2 regions of the Sneathiella aquimaris genome follow, and region 2 is predicted to be linked to the other one. Evidence: riboswitches for the same ligand, from Rfam matches in the RefSeq annotation. Region 2 holds a riboswitch; the other holds the start of a gene.

Region 1 (7,488 bases), 210 kb from region 2:
ATTTTCCAATTCGCGCGGAAGTTTGAACGTTACATGCTCTTCGGTCTTTACAACTTCTTTTATGGTTACGTCATACCGTTTTGCAAAAGCATCAGTTACCTCTTCAACAAGTGTTTCCGGGGCAGAAGCGCCGGCTGTTATCCCAATCGTCTGGCAGCCTTGCAGATTGTCCCACGGGATGTCCGTCGCCCGTTGAACCAGTGATACATGCTGGCAGCCGATCTTTTTTGCAACTTCCACCAAACGCATGGAATTTGACGAGTTTGGTGCGCCGATGACCAGAATACCATCACATTGCGAGGCAAGTTCCTTTACGGCGGCCTGCCGATTGGTCGTCGCGTAACAGATGTCTTCTTTCTTGGGTGCCGCGATTGACGGGAAACGGCGGCTTAACGTCGCGACGATGTCTCTAGTTTCATCAACAGATAAGGTTGTTTGCGTCAAATAGGCAAGCTTGCCATCTATATTTTTTGGCTCAAAATTCTCGGCATCCGCAACCGTTTCGACCAGACTGATTTCTCCCGCGGCCAATTGTCCCATTGTGCCAATGACTTCCGGGTGCCCTTTATGGCCAATCAGAATAATTTCCTGACCGTCCTTTTTGTGCCGTTCTGCCTCCCGGTGGACTTTGCTGACCAGTGGGCAGGTTGCATCAATGAAGAACATTTTCTTTGCTTCTGCCTCGGCTGGAACTGACTTTGCAACACCGTGCGCGGAGAAAATGACAGGGACGTCAGCGGGGACATCTGACAGTTCATCAACGAAAACAGCCCCCTTTTTTTCCAGATTTTCAACCACATAACGATTGTGAACAATCTCATGGCGGACGTATACGGGAGCGCCATATTTTACCAACGCTTTTTCAACGATTTGAATCGCTCGATCAACGCCAGCGCAGAATCCGCGCGGAGCGGCGAGAAGAAGAGTTCTTTTTTCACGTGTCATACCATCCACCTCCGGCAGAAATAGCTGAATTATTCCTGCTTTTCAGAATTATCCAGCAACAATGCGCCGCGTCGCTTGCTAAAAGGAGCCGTCCATCCTAAATTCGGCGAATTAGTACATCAATTTCCAGATGAACACCAGTGTGAGACGTACTAATCCGGTCATAGAATTTGGAATAATGAAAGAAAAGCAGGGTATGATACGTTTTTTCAGTCGCGGAAAACTTGTAGCTTCGATGATTTCACTGTCTTTGTTAAGCGCGTGTAGTGGATCTTTTGATGCGGCCCTGCCAGATATTTTTAACCCAAATAAAGTCGTCCTGCCGTGCCCTGCCGTTTCAGTTCTGCCAAACGCGGACACAATTACCGTTTTTCAGGATGGCCCGGGCCGCGATCTTGTCGATGTCGAATATGAGGGGATTATCGCACCTGTCAGCGGGGAGTGTTTTTATGAAAATGATGATACCGAACTGGTCGTGGAGTTAATTTTGCGAATTGGTGCGATCAAAGGGCCGGCGGCGAAAGGCCAAACCCATACATTCCCGTTCTTCGTTGCGATTGCAGACAGCTCACGCCGGATTTTGACAAAGAAGATCCTGCAAAGTCCGGTAGAGGTTGCAGAAGGTCGGCGTCGGGGTGCTGTTCAGGAAGAGATTGTACAGCGAATCCCTTTGCCAACCAATCGGGACGGCCGTGATTATACGATCGTTTTAGGACTGCAACTCACCAAGGAAGAGCTGGAATATAACCGTAACAAAGTCAACTAACTACGGCACCGGGACGCGGACCCGCTTTCAAAAACGACTTATCGTCAAATGACCTTTCGAACATGTTCAAGGAAGGAAGAAACATTGTCTTCCAGTCCTTTTGAATGTTCCTGAAGGGTGTCGGCTTCGGTAAGGAGTTTTTTACTGGTGGCGGAGGTTGCCTCCGTCGATACTTTTACAGTCTTGATATTATTTGACACCGATACAGTGCTTTCAGAGGCACTTGCAACACTTTGCGCAATCTCCTGAGTGGCCGCATTTTGCTCATCCATGGCCGAGGAAATGGCGGTGACAGCATGGTTGATATCGCTGACCGATGAATTGATTGTCTCCATGGAAGAGACGGCTTCATCCGTCGCGTTTTGAATATCAACAATCTGCTTGCTGATATCTTCGGTTGCCTTTGCTGTTTGATTGGCCAGATTTTTAACTTCGTTGGCAACGACCGCAAAGCCCTTACCCGCATCGCCCGCCCGGGCGGCTTCGATGGTGGCATTCAAGGCCAGAAGATTTGTCTGGCTCGCGATATCCTCAATCAGCTTCACAACTTCGCCAATTGATTGGGCGGCGAGTGCCAGACCTTTGATTTTCGTATTTCCGCTATCGGCCATTTGCGAGGCCGTTTGGGCATTTTCAAGAGAGTTCCGAACTTGTCGTCCGATTTCCTGAATAGAGGCTGACATTTCTTCAGCTGAACTTGCAACCGTTTGAAAGTTAGAGGAGGCATTTATCGCAGCATTGTTGACATTATCGACCTGTGTTGCCGCATCACTTGCATGACTTGAAAGGAGATCGGCTGAATGGTGCAACCCTTCGGCGCTCTCATATATTGATTTTGAGACGCTGCCGATTGTGTGTTCAAACTGATAAATGACGTCGCTGAATTCATTCGTTCGATGCTCAAACATGTTTGTGCATTCATTAATGGTGGCAGCCGTGCGCTTGAAAGCACCATCCATGTCAAAATCAATAATTCGGCGGTAATATTTCTGGTCGGCCACATGTTGCATGGATGCTGCGGCTTCCCTCATAAAGGCATCAGTCCGATCTGCTAATTCGTTGATGGACCACATTAATTCAGTGAGCTCGGTGCCTTCTTCTATGTGGGAAATTCGGGCTTCAAAATCACCCACGGCCAGTCGTTTGCAAATATTTTCAACTTTTTTGATTTCGTCAGCGGAATGGGAGGGAGTTTGAAATCCGGTATGGGTCATATCGCCCGCCCGTGCTTCCAGCATCAATCTCATATTGTCCCGCTCCTGCATCGCTTTTCGGGCATCCCGCCTGAACTTAATTGCGACAACAGCCACTGCCACCAAAGCACCGACAAATGCAATGGACATGAAGTTGAACGAATTTTGAGTATACAGGTAAATCGCGAAGGCCGCACTGGTAACAAGGGCGGCTCCAATTACGGGCGAAATGGATTTAAAGAGAGAAGAGCCATTTGTCATAGTTGCCTCCTTGATCCTGGATAAATGTTGAGAGCAAGCCAAGGGAGGCATTTAATCCTTCTTTCGGCGACGAATGGGATTTCTCTTCGGCAACAAGTTTCTGATAGAAGGGGGCGATTATTTTGGTGACGATGTCTGGATCGACGGCCCGCCTGTTGGAATGGTATCCGACTGTGACGTCATCTTGAACAGAAGGGGTTACATGAGCGAAGACCCAGTAGTAATCACCGTTCTTGCACAGGTTTTTAACATAGGCAAAGACTTCATTGCCTTTTTCCAGCTGATCCCACAAATAATGGAAAATCGCTCTTGGCATATCTGGATGGCGGATCAGGTTATGTTGGACCCCAAGTAGTTCCGGTTCGGAAAAATCTGATATCTCCATAAATTTCCGATTTGCGTAGGTAATTTTACCACTGAGATCTGTCTTACTGACAATGATTTCTTTTCTGCCAAGATGGCGTTCCTGATCTGTGGGCGGAGTGTCTGGGCGCATTCTGTTTTAAACCATCTTTGTTTCACAGTTCTATTTCCCCCACAGTGGCTCAAAATGGTTAATACTTTGTAATATTATTAATTTACTGTTGTTAAAGGCAGCAAGAAAATAAAGATCGAAATGATCTTAGTTCGCAGGAAGGTCGTTTGTTCGTTTGACAGAACGAAAAGCTTGGCTATTATCACGGCTTCATACAGATGATCCCTGCGGGAGAGATGGATTTATCCATCGCCGAAGGAGCAACCGCCCCGGAAACTCTCAGGCACCCGGACCGCAGGGGGATGAAACTCTGGAAAGCAAATTACCGTTGGTAATTTCACCGAAGGGGTAAGCGTTAGAATCCAGTAGGATTCGCAACGTCAAATCTCTCAGGTCCTTAAGACAGAGGGGGTTGCTTTCGGTACAAGTGTATCGCGGCATAACCTCTTTGCTGGATTGAGATTTCTTATGGTAAACACTTCTGATGTTAATCGGACCGTTCTTTACGACCTTCATATAGAGCTAGGCGCCAAAATGGTCCCCTTTGCCGGGTATGATATGCCTGTGCAATATCCTGATGGAATTATGAAGGAACATTTACAAACCCGCGAATCTGCCGGGTTGTTTGATGTGTCTCATATGGGGCAGGTAGTGATCACCGGGAAAGATCCTGCAAAATCCATTGAAAAGCTTGTTCCCGGCGATATCCAGTCCCTAAAAGATGGCGAAATGCGCTACAGCTTTTTTACAAATGAGCAGGGCGGTATTCTGGATGATCTTATTATCACCCGCCGCGAGAATGATCTGTTTGTTGTCGTGAACGCTGCCTGCAAAGAACAGGATATTGCCCTTCTAAAAGACGGATTGGCGGGAGAGGCCGTTGTTGAAGAACTGACAAACCGGGCTCTTGTCGCTTTGCAGGGCCCAAAAAGTGCCAGCGTTTTAGCGCGTTTTAATCCGGAAGTGGCGACTATGCCATTTATGAGTTTCAAGGAACTCGAGATCGATGGCATCCCGTGCTTTGTAACCCGGTCAGGGTACACAGGTGAAGACGGGTACGAAATTTCCATTCCAAATGAAAACGCCGTTGCAATTTGCAAGAAACTCCTCGCAGAGGAGGAAGTCGCCGCCATTGGTTTGGGGGCGCGAGACTCCTTACGTTTGGAGGCAGGCCTGTGTTTGTATGGCCATGACCTGACAACAGAAACAACGCCCGTGTCAGCGGGCCTGTTATGGGCAATCAGCAAACGGCGACGGGAAGAAGGCGGATTTCCCGGCGCCGATATTATTGTAAAAGAAATTGCGGACAAGCCAGCCATGAAACGCGTTGGAATTCTGCCTGAAGGGCGGGCACCCGCAAGAGAACATACAGAAATTGCAGATATGGACGGAAATGTTGTCGGCGAGATTACGTCCGGCGGATTTGCGCCCAGCCTGCAGGCACCGATTGCCATGGGCTATGTTCCTTTGGGACTCGCAGCTGCCGGAACAGAAGTTCAACTTATTATCCGCGGAAAAGCAAGGGCGGCAAAAATCGTCAAGATGCCGTTTGTCGAACAAAGATATTACCGGGGCTAAGTCCTCAAACCTGAAAATTTAGATTGAATTTGGGAAAATCAGATGAGCATTAAATATACCAAAGATCACGAATGGATTTCCATTGAGGGTGACATCGCGACCGTCGGCATTAGTGATTACGCACAGCAGCAACTGGGCGATGTCGTTTTTGTCGAAGTCCCCGAAGTGGGCGCTAACCTCGGAAAAGGGGATGAACTTGCTGTTGTTGAAAGTGTTAAAGCGGCATCAGAAGTTTATGTTCCAGTTGCCGGTGAAGTTGTTGAGGTGAACGGTGATCTTGAAGATACGCCTTCTCTGGTAAATGACGAAGCGTTGGGCAGTGGCTGGTTTGCAAAGCTTAAAGTCGCTGACGCCTCTGAACTGGACGATCTGATGGATGAAGATGCGTACAAGTCTTATATTGAAGGTCTTGGCTAATGAGATATATGCCGCATACCGCTGCCGAAAGGCAGGCGATGCTGGAAAAAATCGGTGTTGGGTCGGTTGATGATCTCTTCGTTGATATTCCAGAGGACGCTAGACTGAAAGGCCTGTTGGATTTGCCTAAACATGCACCCGAGATGGATGTGGATGCGCAGATGCAAGCCTATGGCGCGAAAAGTCTTTCGCCGACAAAAGCCCCCTTTTTTCTAGGGGCTGGTGCTTATCGACATCACGTTCCTTCGGTTGTTGATCATTTGATACAGCGATCAGAGTTTCTGACTGCCTACACGCCCTATCAGCCGGAAATCAGTCAGGGAACGCTGCAGGCGCTGTTTGAATTTCAAAGTCAGGTGGCATTGATCACCGGAATGGATGTGGCAAACGCTTCCATGTATGACGGTGCAACATCCTGTGCGGAAGCCGTCTTGATGGCATGTCGTGTGACACGGCGCAAAAAAGCAATCCTGTCCGGTAATCTGCATCCGCATTACCGCGAAGTTACTCAGACAACGCTGCAATATACTGATTTTGAAGCTGTCGAATATCCAACAGTCCCAATGGGAGATGAGGATTACACAGCGGGTCTTGGAAAAGATATTGCCTGTGTTGTTGTTCAGAACCCGGACTTCTTTGGTCGTTTGCAGGATCTTAGTGACCTTGCGGAACAATGCCACGAAGTCGGGGCATTGCTGGTCGTTGTTGTGAACGAAATTGTATCACTGGGCGCGGTAACACCGCCCGGAGAGATGGGGGCTGATATTGTTGTGGGTGAGGGACAGTCTATTGGCGTTCCTTTGTCTTATGGGGGGCCTTATGTTGGTCTGCTTGCAACGCGCGATAAGTTTGTCCGGCAGATGCCCGGCCGGCTGTGCGGCGAAACAACGGATCAAGAGGGAAAACGCGGTTTCGTTTTAACCCTTTCCACGCGAGAGCAGCATATCCGCCGAGAAAAGGCGACCAGTAATATCTGTACCAACGCTGGTTTGTGTTCATTGGCGTTTAGCATTCACATGAGCCTTCTGGGAGAAACTGGTCTTGCCAAGCTTTCAGAAATCAATCATGGCGAAGCGGTTACGGTCGCTGAAGCCATTGATTCTTTGGAAGGTTTTGATGTTCTGAACGACACTTTCTTCAATGAATTTACGGTGAAATTACCATGTTCTGCCGAAAAAGCTGTCGAAGCGATGGCTGATAACGGTGTTTTGGGTGGTGTCCCTGTCTCGCGGCTTATCCCTGGAAATGCTGCTTTGGACAACCTGCTGCTCGTTGCGGTCACCGAAACAGTAAAAGCAACCGATGTTGAAAAATTGGTTTCTGCCCTGAAGGAGCTTGTCTGATGCTAAACAATGTTGGACGTCCGACCCGTCCCGGTGAATTGGATGAGGCACAGGCCGTTTCTGATACCTTCACGGGAAACCGGGCGCTTAATCTGGAAACACCTCTCATTTTCGAACAAGGGGTGACTGGCCGCGTTGGTGTTGATTTGCCGGAACCTAAAAAGGTAAAATCCCGTCTTGGGGGGCTGGATCGCAAAAAAGCGACTGGACTACCCGATTTGTCAGAACCGCAGGTTCTTCGCCACTATGTTCGGTTAAGTCGTCAAAATTATTCCATTGATGCAGGCTTTTATCCTCTGGGTTCCTGCACGATGAAACATAATCCGCGCATCAATGAAAAAGCAGCGCGGATTGCCGGTCTTGGCGATATCCATCCTTTACAGCCAATAAGCACCGTTCAAGGGGCGCTTGCCCTTATTGATGATTTGGGTCATTGGCTGAAAACCATAACCGGTATGCCAGCCGTTGCTATGTCTCCTGCGGCTGGTGCCCATGGTGAGTTATGTGGTG
Region 2 (7,488 bases):
GATAATGGTCAGAAATACTGGGTGGGCCCCAAAAAACAGGCCAATTAGAAGGGCGCAACTACCACTTGTCATCATCGCAGCCATTGTGACTGTTGTTCGTCCGTAGCGGTCGGCCAGCTTGCCAGAGACCAGACTACCCGCAGCGCCGATCCCGATTGTCGTGAAGGTTAAAATATTCGCCAGTATGCCTGGGTTTTCTTCCCCTGAAGTTCGAAAGCTTTCCAGAAGGAAAATTCCGATCCAGGCCCACATGGCATAGAGTTCCCACATATGTCCAAAATATCCAAAATTGGCATAGCGAATGGCTTTGTCTTTCCAGCCCTCCAAAGCCAGTGTGACTTTGAACGGAGGCGCTTTTGGAATCGGGTGTCCCAAATCGACAAACTGAATGATGATACTGGATAAGAAAGCGAGGCTGGAACTCCCCACAAGGGTGAAACGCCAGTCCAGCCAGTCAATATTCACAAGATTTAAAAGGTGAGGCAATGCGCTTCCCAATGTGAGTGCCCCAACCAGCAGTCCAACCAGTGTCCCGGCATCATTTCGGGCCCAGGTTGCGATCATCTTCATACCAATGGGATAAATGCCCAGCATACTGACACCGGTTACCAGCCGTAAAAGAATCACTGTGTTGGACAGCGGATCAAGGAGAAGAATGCTGATATTTGATAGGCTGGCGACTAAGACGCTGATCGTAAAAATCTGTTTGGGTGGAAATCTGTCGGCAATCGAAAAAAGAGCACTGATAAAGGTTCCAATGACAAAGCCAATTGCAACACTGCTTGAAAAAAGAGACGCATGAAAGTCGCCAATGGTGAATTCTTCTTTCAAGGCTGGAATAAGCGCTGTGGCCGAAAACCAGAGGGAAAGTGCAAAAATTTGCGCAATAGACAACAAGGCGACAGATCGCCATTTTTTCTGAAGCTCAAGGGGCATATAGGACATAGACATTCTTTGATCTATAGAGATCGGGTATTCGGATGGCAAAGTTTTTCCCGGTTTTTCAGCAGAGGTTGACGCTTTTTTGAACGTGAGATTTCTGGTGAGGATCCTGTCTCGCACTTTTCTCTTGTTTTCCCGTCCCTTTTTCGCGATAACGCGCCATCTTTTCAAGGCAGGGCAGTAGCCCTTGCATCAGGGCTGTGAAAATGTCGAATATTTCTGAAATTGTTGAAATGCCGCGTGGTGACGCAAAGGTGGAAAAGCCAGATTATTTTGTCGAAAAAGACGGAATGATTTTCGCTGGAACCCACCTGATTGTTGACTTGTGGAAAGCCACAGGTTTGAACGACAAGGAATTGATCGAAAGCACCTTAACCGAATGTGTTCATGTTTCCGGTGCGACACTGCTTCATTTTCACATCCATCAGTTTGAACCGAACGGCTTGTCCGGCGTGGCGGTTCTTGCCGAAAGCCATATCAGTTTTCACAGTTGGCCTGACAAGGGGTATATGGCCCTTGATATCTTTATGTGCGGAAAAACAGAGCCACACAAATGCATTCCGTTGCTTAAAAAAGCGTTTCAGCCGGAAACCGTGCAGATTAATGAAATCAAGCGAGGCATTTTGACATGATGGAGGTTTTTGACGAAGGGCTTCATAGCGGTGTTAATCTGGCACTGGATGTGGGAACGGTTCTGTATCGGGATAAAACAGACCTGCAAGATCTTATCATTTTTGAAAACAGTACTTTTGGCCGTGTGATGTCGTTGGATGGTGCGATCCAGACAACGGAAAAAGACGAATTCATCTATCATGAAATGTTCGCCCATGTCCCCATTCTGGCGCATGGCAACGTAAAACGGGTCCTGATCATTGGTGGGGGCGACGGGGGCGCGGCTCGTCAGGTTTTAAAGCATCGCAATATTGCCGTCACTTTGGTTGATATCGACCGCTCTGTTATTGATCTGTCGATAAAATACCTCCCAAGCATTTCAAATGGTGCCTTTGACGACCCCAGACTGGATCTTGTGGTTGCTGATGGGTGTCAGTTTGTGAAGGAAACGGATCAGAAATGGGATGTTATAATTATTGACTCAACCGACCCACACGGCCCGGGCGAAGTTTTATATACCCAAGAATTTTATACCGATTGCAAGTCCTGCCTGACGGCTGGCGGTGTAATCGTTACGCAGAACGGCGTGCCTTTTGTTCAGGCAGAGGAGCTGAGAAATAGTTATGATCGTCTGGGACTTCTGTTTCAGGATGTCAGTTTTTATATGGCAACAATTCCCAGTTATGTCGGCGGTCCGTTGGCCTTTGGATGGGCGACCGACAACAAGGAATTGCGAAAGCTTTCTGAAGCAACGCTTGCGGACCGGTTTCTAGACGCTGATATTGAGACCGGTTACTATACGCCAGATGTTCATAAAGCGTCTTTCGTGCTACCAATCTACGTCAAAAAAATCCTGACAACGACCGAGTAACGGCTAACATTCCACAACATTTACTGCCAGACCGCCTTGTGATGTCTCTTTATATTTACTGAGCATATCAATGCCTGTTTGGCGCATTGTTTCAATAACTTCGTCAAGGGATACCACATGAGTGCCGTCGCCTGACAAGGCCAGGCGCGCCGCGTTGATGGCTTTCATTGCGCCCATTGTGTTGCGTTCGATGCAAGGGATCTGGACCAGTCCGCCAATTGGATCGCAAGTCAGACCAAGATTATGTTCCATACCAATTTCAGCGGCGTTTTCGACTTGCTCATTTGTGCCCCCAAGCACGGCAGCCAGGGCACCTGCCGCCATGGAGCAGGCAACACCCACTTCGCCCTGACAGCCAACTTCAGCCGCAGAAATGGATGCGCGTTTTTTGTAAATTGAACCGATGGCCGCTGCAGTCAAAAGGAAGTTTCGAATACCTTCTTCGTTTGATCCCGGGCAAAAACGTTCATAATATTTCAAAACAGCAGGAATGACACCGGCGGCACCATTGGTTGGCGCTGTGACAACACGGCTTCCAGCAGCGTTCTCTTCATTGACTGCAAGGGCATAAAGATTGACCCAGTCCAGAACGGTCAGCGGATCGCGGGACGCGCGTTCAGGGTTGGCCATCAATTCCTTGAACAGGGCCCCCGCACGGCGTTTGACGTTAAGACCACCGGGCAATATGCCCTCCGCTTCGCAGCCACGCCGAATGCAGGCCAGCATCGCCTGCGAAACGCTATCCAAAAATTCGTTGGTTTCATCATCACTGCGCCAGGTGGTTTCGTTCTGACGCATAATTTCAGCGATGCTAAGGCCCGTTTCCTTGCCAACCGCCAGCAGTTCAGCGGCAGAGGTGAACGGATGCGGCATCTTAATATTATGACCTTTGGTTTCTGCCCTGTCTCCTTCATTGTGAGAAACAACATAACCGCCGCCCACAGAGAAATAGTCTTTTTCCACCAGTAGATCCCCATCGCTGGTATAGGCACAAAAGCGCATACCGTTTGAATGTTCCGGCAGCATTTCATCTTTCAGGAACAGCAGATTTTCATCCTCAAAAAAGGGAATATTTTTCCGTCCTCCCAGATTGAGAAGGTTTTCTGTCCGAATTTTATCAACTAGTGGGGCAATCGCCTCTGGGTCAATCAGGGAGGGGCGTTCGCCAGACAGTCCTGATAGAATAGCAATATCAGTTCCGTGACCGTGACCGGTTAGCGCAAGAGATCCGTATAATTCAACCAGGACCCGCGCTGTGTTATCGAATGCCTCAACGGCAATAAGATGATCGACAAATCTTTTGGCCGCACGCATCGGTCCAACAGTATGGGAGGAAGACGGCCCAATACCGATAGTATAAAGGTCTGTCACACTTATATTGACATCAAGCTGTGAGGTGGGCACGGGATCAGTGTTTCTCGGCTTCGCTGGGATAACCGGTGTTACACTTCCTAATCCTGCTTTTTCAATTTCCGTCATATCGGCATCCTCATACCCTGTGACCTTGCGGTCTACCTGTTAGATGATGCCCCCTCTGTCCGTGGACCTGAAAGATTACCGGATGATGCCGGGTACCTCTTCGGTGGAGCCGGATATTCTACCGACCCTCTCTCCAGAGCCTCTATACCTGACAGTTCATTTGCCTGAGAGTTTCCGGGGCGGTTGCTCCTTCGGCGCCGATTAAACGGGCTCTCCCGTCAGGGATTTTAGAGGTGCCTGATATTACAGGCGGGTTGACCCTATGAGGCTAGGCAATAAGCGTCAAGTTTTATTGAAGAATCGCCAAACATTTGCCCGCTACCATCCGTTAGAGCGATCCCAATAATCGATTACGGCGGGCGGCACCTGATCGTCGAGAATGTGATATCCAGGATAGGCTGCCGCCGTTATGCAAGCATGATTTGGCAGGATTCGAAACTGTGTCCCGATTGGAAAATCCGTCAGGGATCTGTTTGAGTTATCCAATGAAATCAAGCCATGCTCCTGATTGGTTGACGTCACCCATAACCCGTCGATCGGTTGGCCCGTGGTTGCGTCGCAAACGCATCCGTAATGCGGTTCACCAAGACGGTTCTTTTTGCCTGGATCCGTTGATAACGCAAGGCTGCCCGCGTCTATTATAAGCCTGTTCCCAGACTTGTTGTGACTGATGACTGTTGTCAAAATTGACAAAGCGATATCGTTTGTCTGGCACACGCCGAGGGCTTCCATGACCATATCCTGAAAAACATAAACGCCCGCACGGTATTCCGTTACCCCCTCAAGAGTTGCGGCATAGGTGGCTGTTGGCGTTGAACCTGCACTGACAACCGGGCAGGGTAGGCCTGCGTTTCTAATGCGCTGGGCGGCGGTTGTGATCGAAATGCGTTCCTGTTCCGCCATTTCCTGAAGTTCCTGTATGGTTTGGCAATAGTAAGAACCGCCAGAATGAGAGAGGACACCCTTCATTTGAGTTCCACTTTGTTCGTTTAGGAATGCGGCTATTTCAACAATTTCCGGCGCTTGTGGGGGGAGGCCCGCACGTTTTCCATCGCAATCAATTTCGATGAGGCAAGGAAAGACAGCTTGCAGCTCCTCCGACGATTGGGCGACCATTTTTGCAGCCTCCAGTGTATCCAGAATAAGTGTCATTGACGCGCCTTGATCCTGAAGCTGTTTTATCTGTGTTAATTTTTGCGGCGCGATTGACACCGCATACAGGATGTCAGTGTGGCCATTGTCTAAAAAATAGCGCGCTTCGTGGAGGGTTGAAACGGTGATGCCATTTTGCGTGATATTGGGAATCAGTTCGGCGACCCGCGCTGACTTGCAGGTTTTCAGGTGAGGCCTCAATGGTGTGGATAGGGTCGATAACCGTAAATCCAATTTGTTGATATTGGCGATAAGTTTGGTTTTTTCCAAAAGCAAAGTAGGGGTGCTTAATTCACCGAATGACACACTTCTCTCCTCGGTTAAGTCTTTAGCGCAGTTTCGCATTGCCTGACTTTTTAACAGGTGGTCTTATTAATAAAACCGATGGCGAGAGTATGGGTTAGTTCGAGGGGAAGCGAAAGTGGCAAAAGTGTTATTCGGCTGGGAATTTGGGGCTAGCCTCGGGCATATTTACCCACTCCTTCGCATTGCTGATGTTTTGAAAGCCAAAGGGCATGATATTCTGTTTGCCTGTCGCGATGTGACCCAGTGTTATGATGTTGTCAAAAAGCATGGCTATTCCATGATACAGGCGCCTTACTGGAAAAATCCGCCGATTGCGAATGTGCGAGGAGTTGCAACACCCAGTTACGCCGATGTTATCGCACGGCAGGGTTTCGGGTATCCGGAAATCTTGCGTACCATGATGTCCGCATGGGACGATTTGGTCACGATTGCCAAACCTGATTTGATCGTTGCTGATCACAGTCCGGGCCTCAACCTGGCGATTGGCGGGCGTGTGCCGATAATCAATATTGGTAATGGCTTCACTCTTCCGCCTGCCTCTTTAAAAGAATACCCGCCTGTCATAACAACGGGTAAGCCTCTGGTGAACCAGCAGAGATTGCTTGTGCTTTTCAATAAGTTACGTCGTGAAAAAGGGCTCAAACCCTATCGCTATCTGCCAGAGGTTTTTAACAGTGAGGGGCAATTCGCATGCACTCTACCTCAACTGGACCCCTATGATGGGTTAAGGGAAGTGCCGGTGTGCGGGCCGTTGGAAGTTTCTCTTGAACCTGCAAAATTGCCTGAAGACGATCATATTTTCTTGTATATGGCGAATGAGGCGGCAGATAGTGAGATACTTTTAAACGTCTTGCAGAAAAGCGCGGTTCCCACCACCGCTTATATTCGAGGCGCAAGTCCAGAGCGAACTCAGCGATACCATTCCGAACATCTGAAGATGCTTGAAAAACCAGTGGATTTTGCCAGGATGCTGCCCAAAGTAAGCTTGGTGCTGCATTCTGGAGGTGGGGGGACAGCGACCTCTTGTTTGATGACTGGTCGGCCGCAAATCATGTTTCCAAGACAGTCAGAATCAAATTTATCAGCAAGATTGATCAAAGCACAGGGACTAGGAGACAGAGTGCCTTCTGGGGCGAATGAAGCAGAGATATCTGCAATTATCAATGGAGCACTGGGAAACCATGACATGAAGCAGCGCTGTGCTGATATTTCCATCAGACTGTCAAAAGGGGACTGGAAGCAGGCAATTGAAAAAATAACGATCTGCGCGGAAGATATTCTCCTCAGCACATGATCGCTATTTCGTTAATTCTCACGCCAGATTGTATTTAAGAACCCATAAAGGGAGCAGCGCGGCGACTTCACGACTGCTTCCATCCAATTCAATGGCAGTTTGTTTTTCTTTCAAGTCAATCCGCACGATCCGACCATTGAACTGACACATTTCGGAGGTTCCATTTGGACCAAAAATACCTTTGACGGGCTTATCCAATGCGGCATTTTCCAAGAGGCCATTTACCAGGATCCCGTTGAGGGACCAATTTGTCGTGGCAAATTGTTGACCATTGATTTCCACTTGAAGCATTGGACTGGAAACCCGAAAGGAGTCACGCTGTTCAAATCGATTGGGAACAGAAGTGCTAAGTTGTTGAGCGTGTAGCAAGAGAACCTCCAGACATAAAATAAAGTATGCTTCGTTCAATGCAGACATCGTGCCAAAACTAAGAATATTTTCCTATTCGATTGGCACGCGAAGTTGTTTCCACAGAACGACCCGTTTAAGCGCTTCTTGTTTTTCTATATTTGACAACTGTTTAGCTAAGAGGGAAGTCGCGCGGCGAATGCGGGCTTTCAAGCTTTTGTTCCGGGCTGTTTCCTGTGATAGCGTGAGCCACTTCATCGCCTCTACTTTATCCGCGGGCACAATTTCCCCAGCGCGGTATAGCTCTGACACGGCCAATTGACTTTCAGAATCACCGTTTTCGGCTTTAGAAAGCCACCGGTTTAGTTGTTTTTTGTTGAGCTCATCCAGTTGTTTTCGGATCTGTCCCAATTTTACAGTTGCACCGGGATAATTTTGCCGGGCGGCAAGTTCATACCATTTCAAGGCAGAAGAAAGGTTCCTT

Evidence for each region. A riboswitch is a leader RNA that binds a small molecule or an ion and turns the genes downstream of it on or off. The one in region 2 is predicted to bind glycine.
Region 1: it holds a riboswitch for glycine, as region 2 does, so the genes downstream of both, gcvT (glycine cleavage system aminomethyltransferase GcvT) here and OIR97_RS04415 (L-serine ammonia-lyase) in region 2, are expected to answer to the same signal.

The regions. Positions count from the first base shown of each region.
Region 1 covers NZ_CP112881.1:1,168,686-1,176,173, forward strand. The annotation lists gene ispH (4-hydroxy-3-methylbut-2-enyl diphosphate reductase) at 1-945, opposite strand, end outside; gene OIR97_RS05335 (hypothetical protein) at 1,142-1,711, shown strand; gene OIR97_RS05340 (methyl-accepting chemotaxis protein) at 1,756-3,165, opposite strand; gene OIR97_RS05345 (PAS domain-containing protein) at 3,140-3,661, opposite strand; glycine riboswitch at 3,859-3,945, shown strand; glycine riboswitch at 3,949-4,048, shown strand; gene gcvT (glycine cleavage system aminomethyltransferase GcvT) at 4,109-5,218, shown strand; gene gcvH (glycine cleavage system protein GcvH) at 5,261-5,635, shown strand; gene gcvPA (aminomethyl-transferring glycine dehydrogenase subunit GcvPA) at 5,635-6,978, shown strand; gene gcvPB (aminomethyl-transferring glycine dehydrogenase subunit GcvPB) at 6,975-7,488, shown strand, end outside.
Region 2 covers NZ_CP112881.1:959,386-966,873, forward strand. The annotation lists gene OIR97_RS04400 (MFS transporter) at 1-951, opposite strand, end outside; gene speD (adenosylmethionine decarboxylase) at 1,149-1,574, shown strand; gene speE (polyamine aminopropyltransferase) at 1,571-2,425, shown strand; gene OIR97_RS04415 (L-serine ammonia-lyase) at 2,429-3,904, opposite strand; glycine riboswitch at 3,958-4,043, opposite strand; glycine riboswitch at 4,047-4,132, opposite strand; gene OIR97_RS04420 (alanine racemase) at 4,223-5,362, opposite strand; gene OIR97_RS04425 (glycosyltransferase) at 5,478-6,656, shown strand; gene OIR97_RS04430 (hypothetical protein) at 6,675-7,025, opposite strand; gene OIR97_RS04435 (tetratricopeptide repeat protein) at 7,098-7,488, opposite strand, start outside.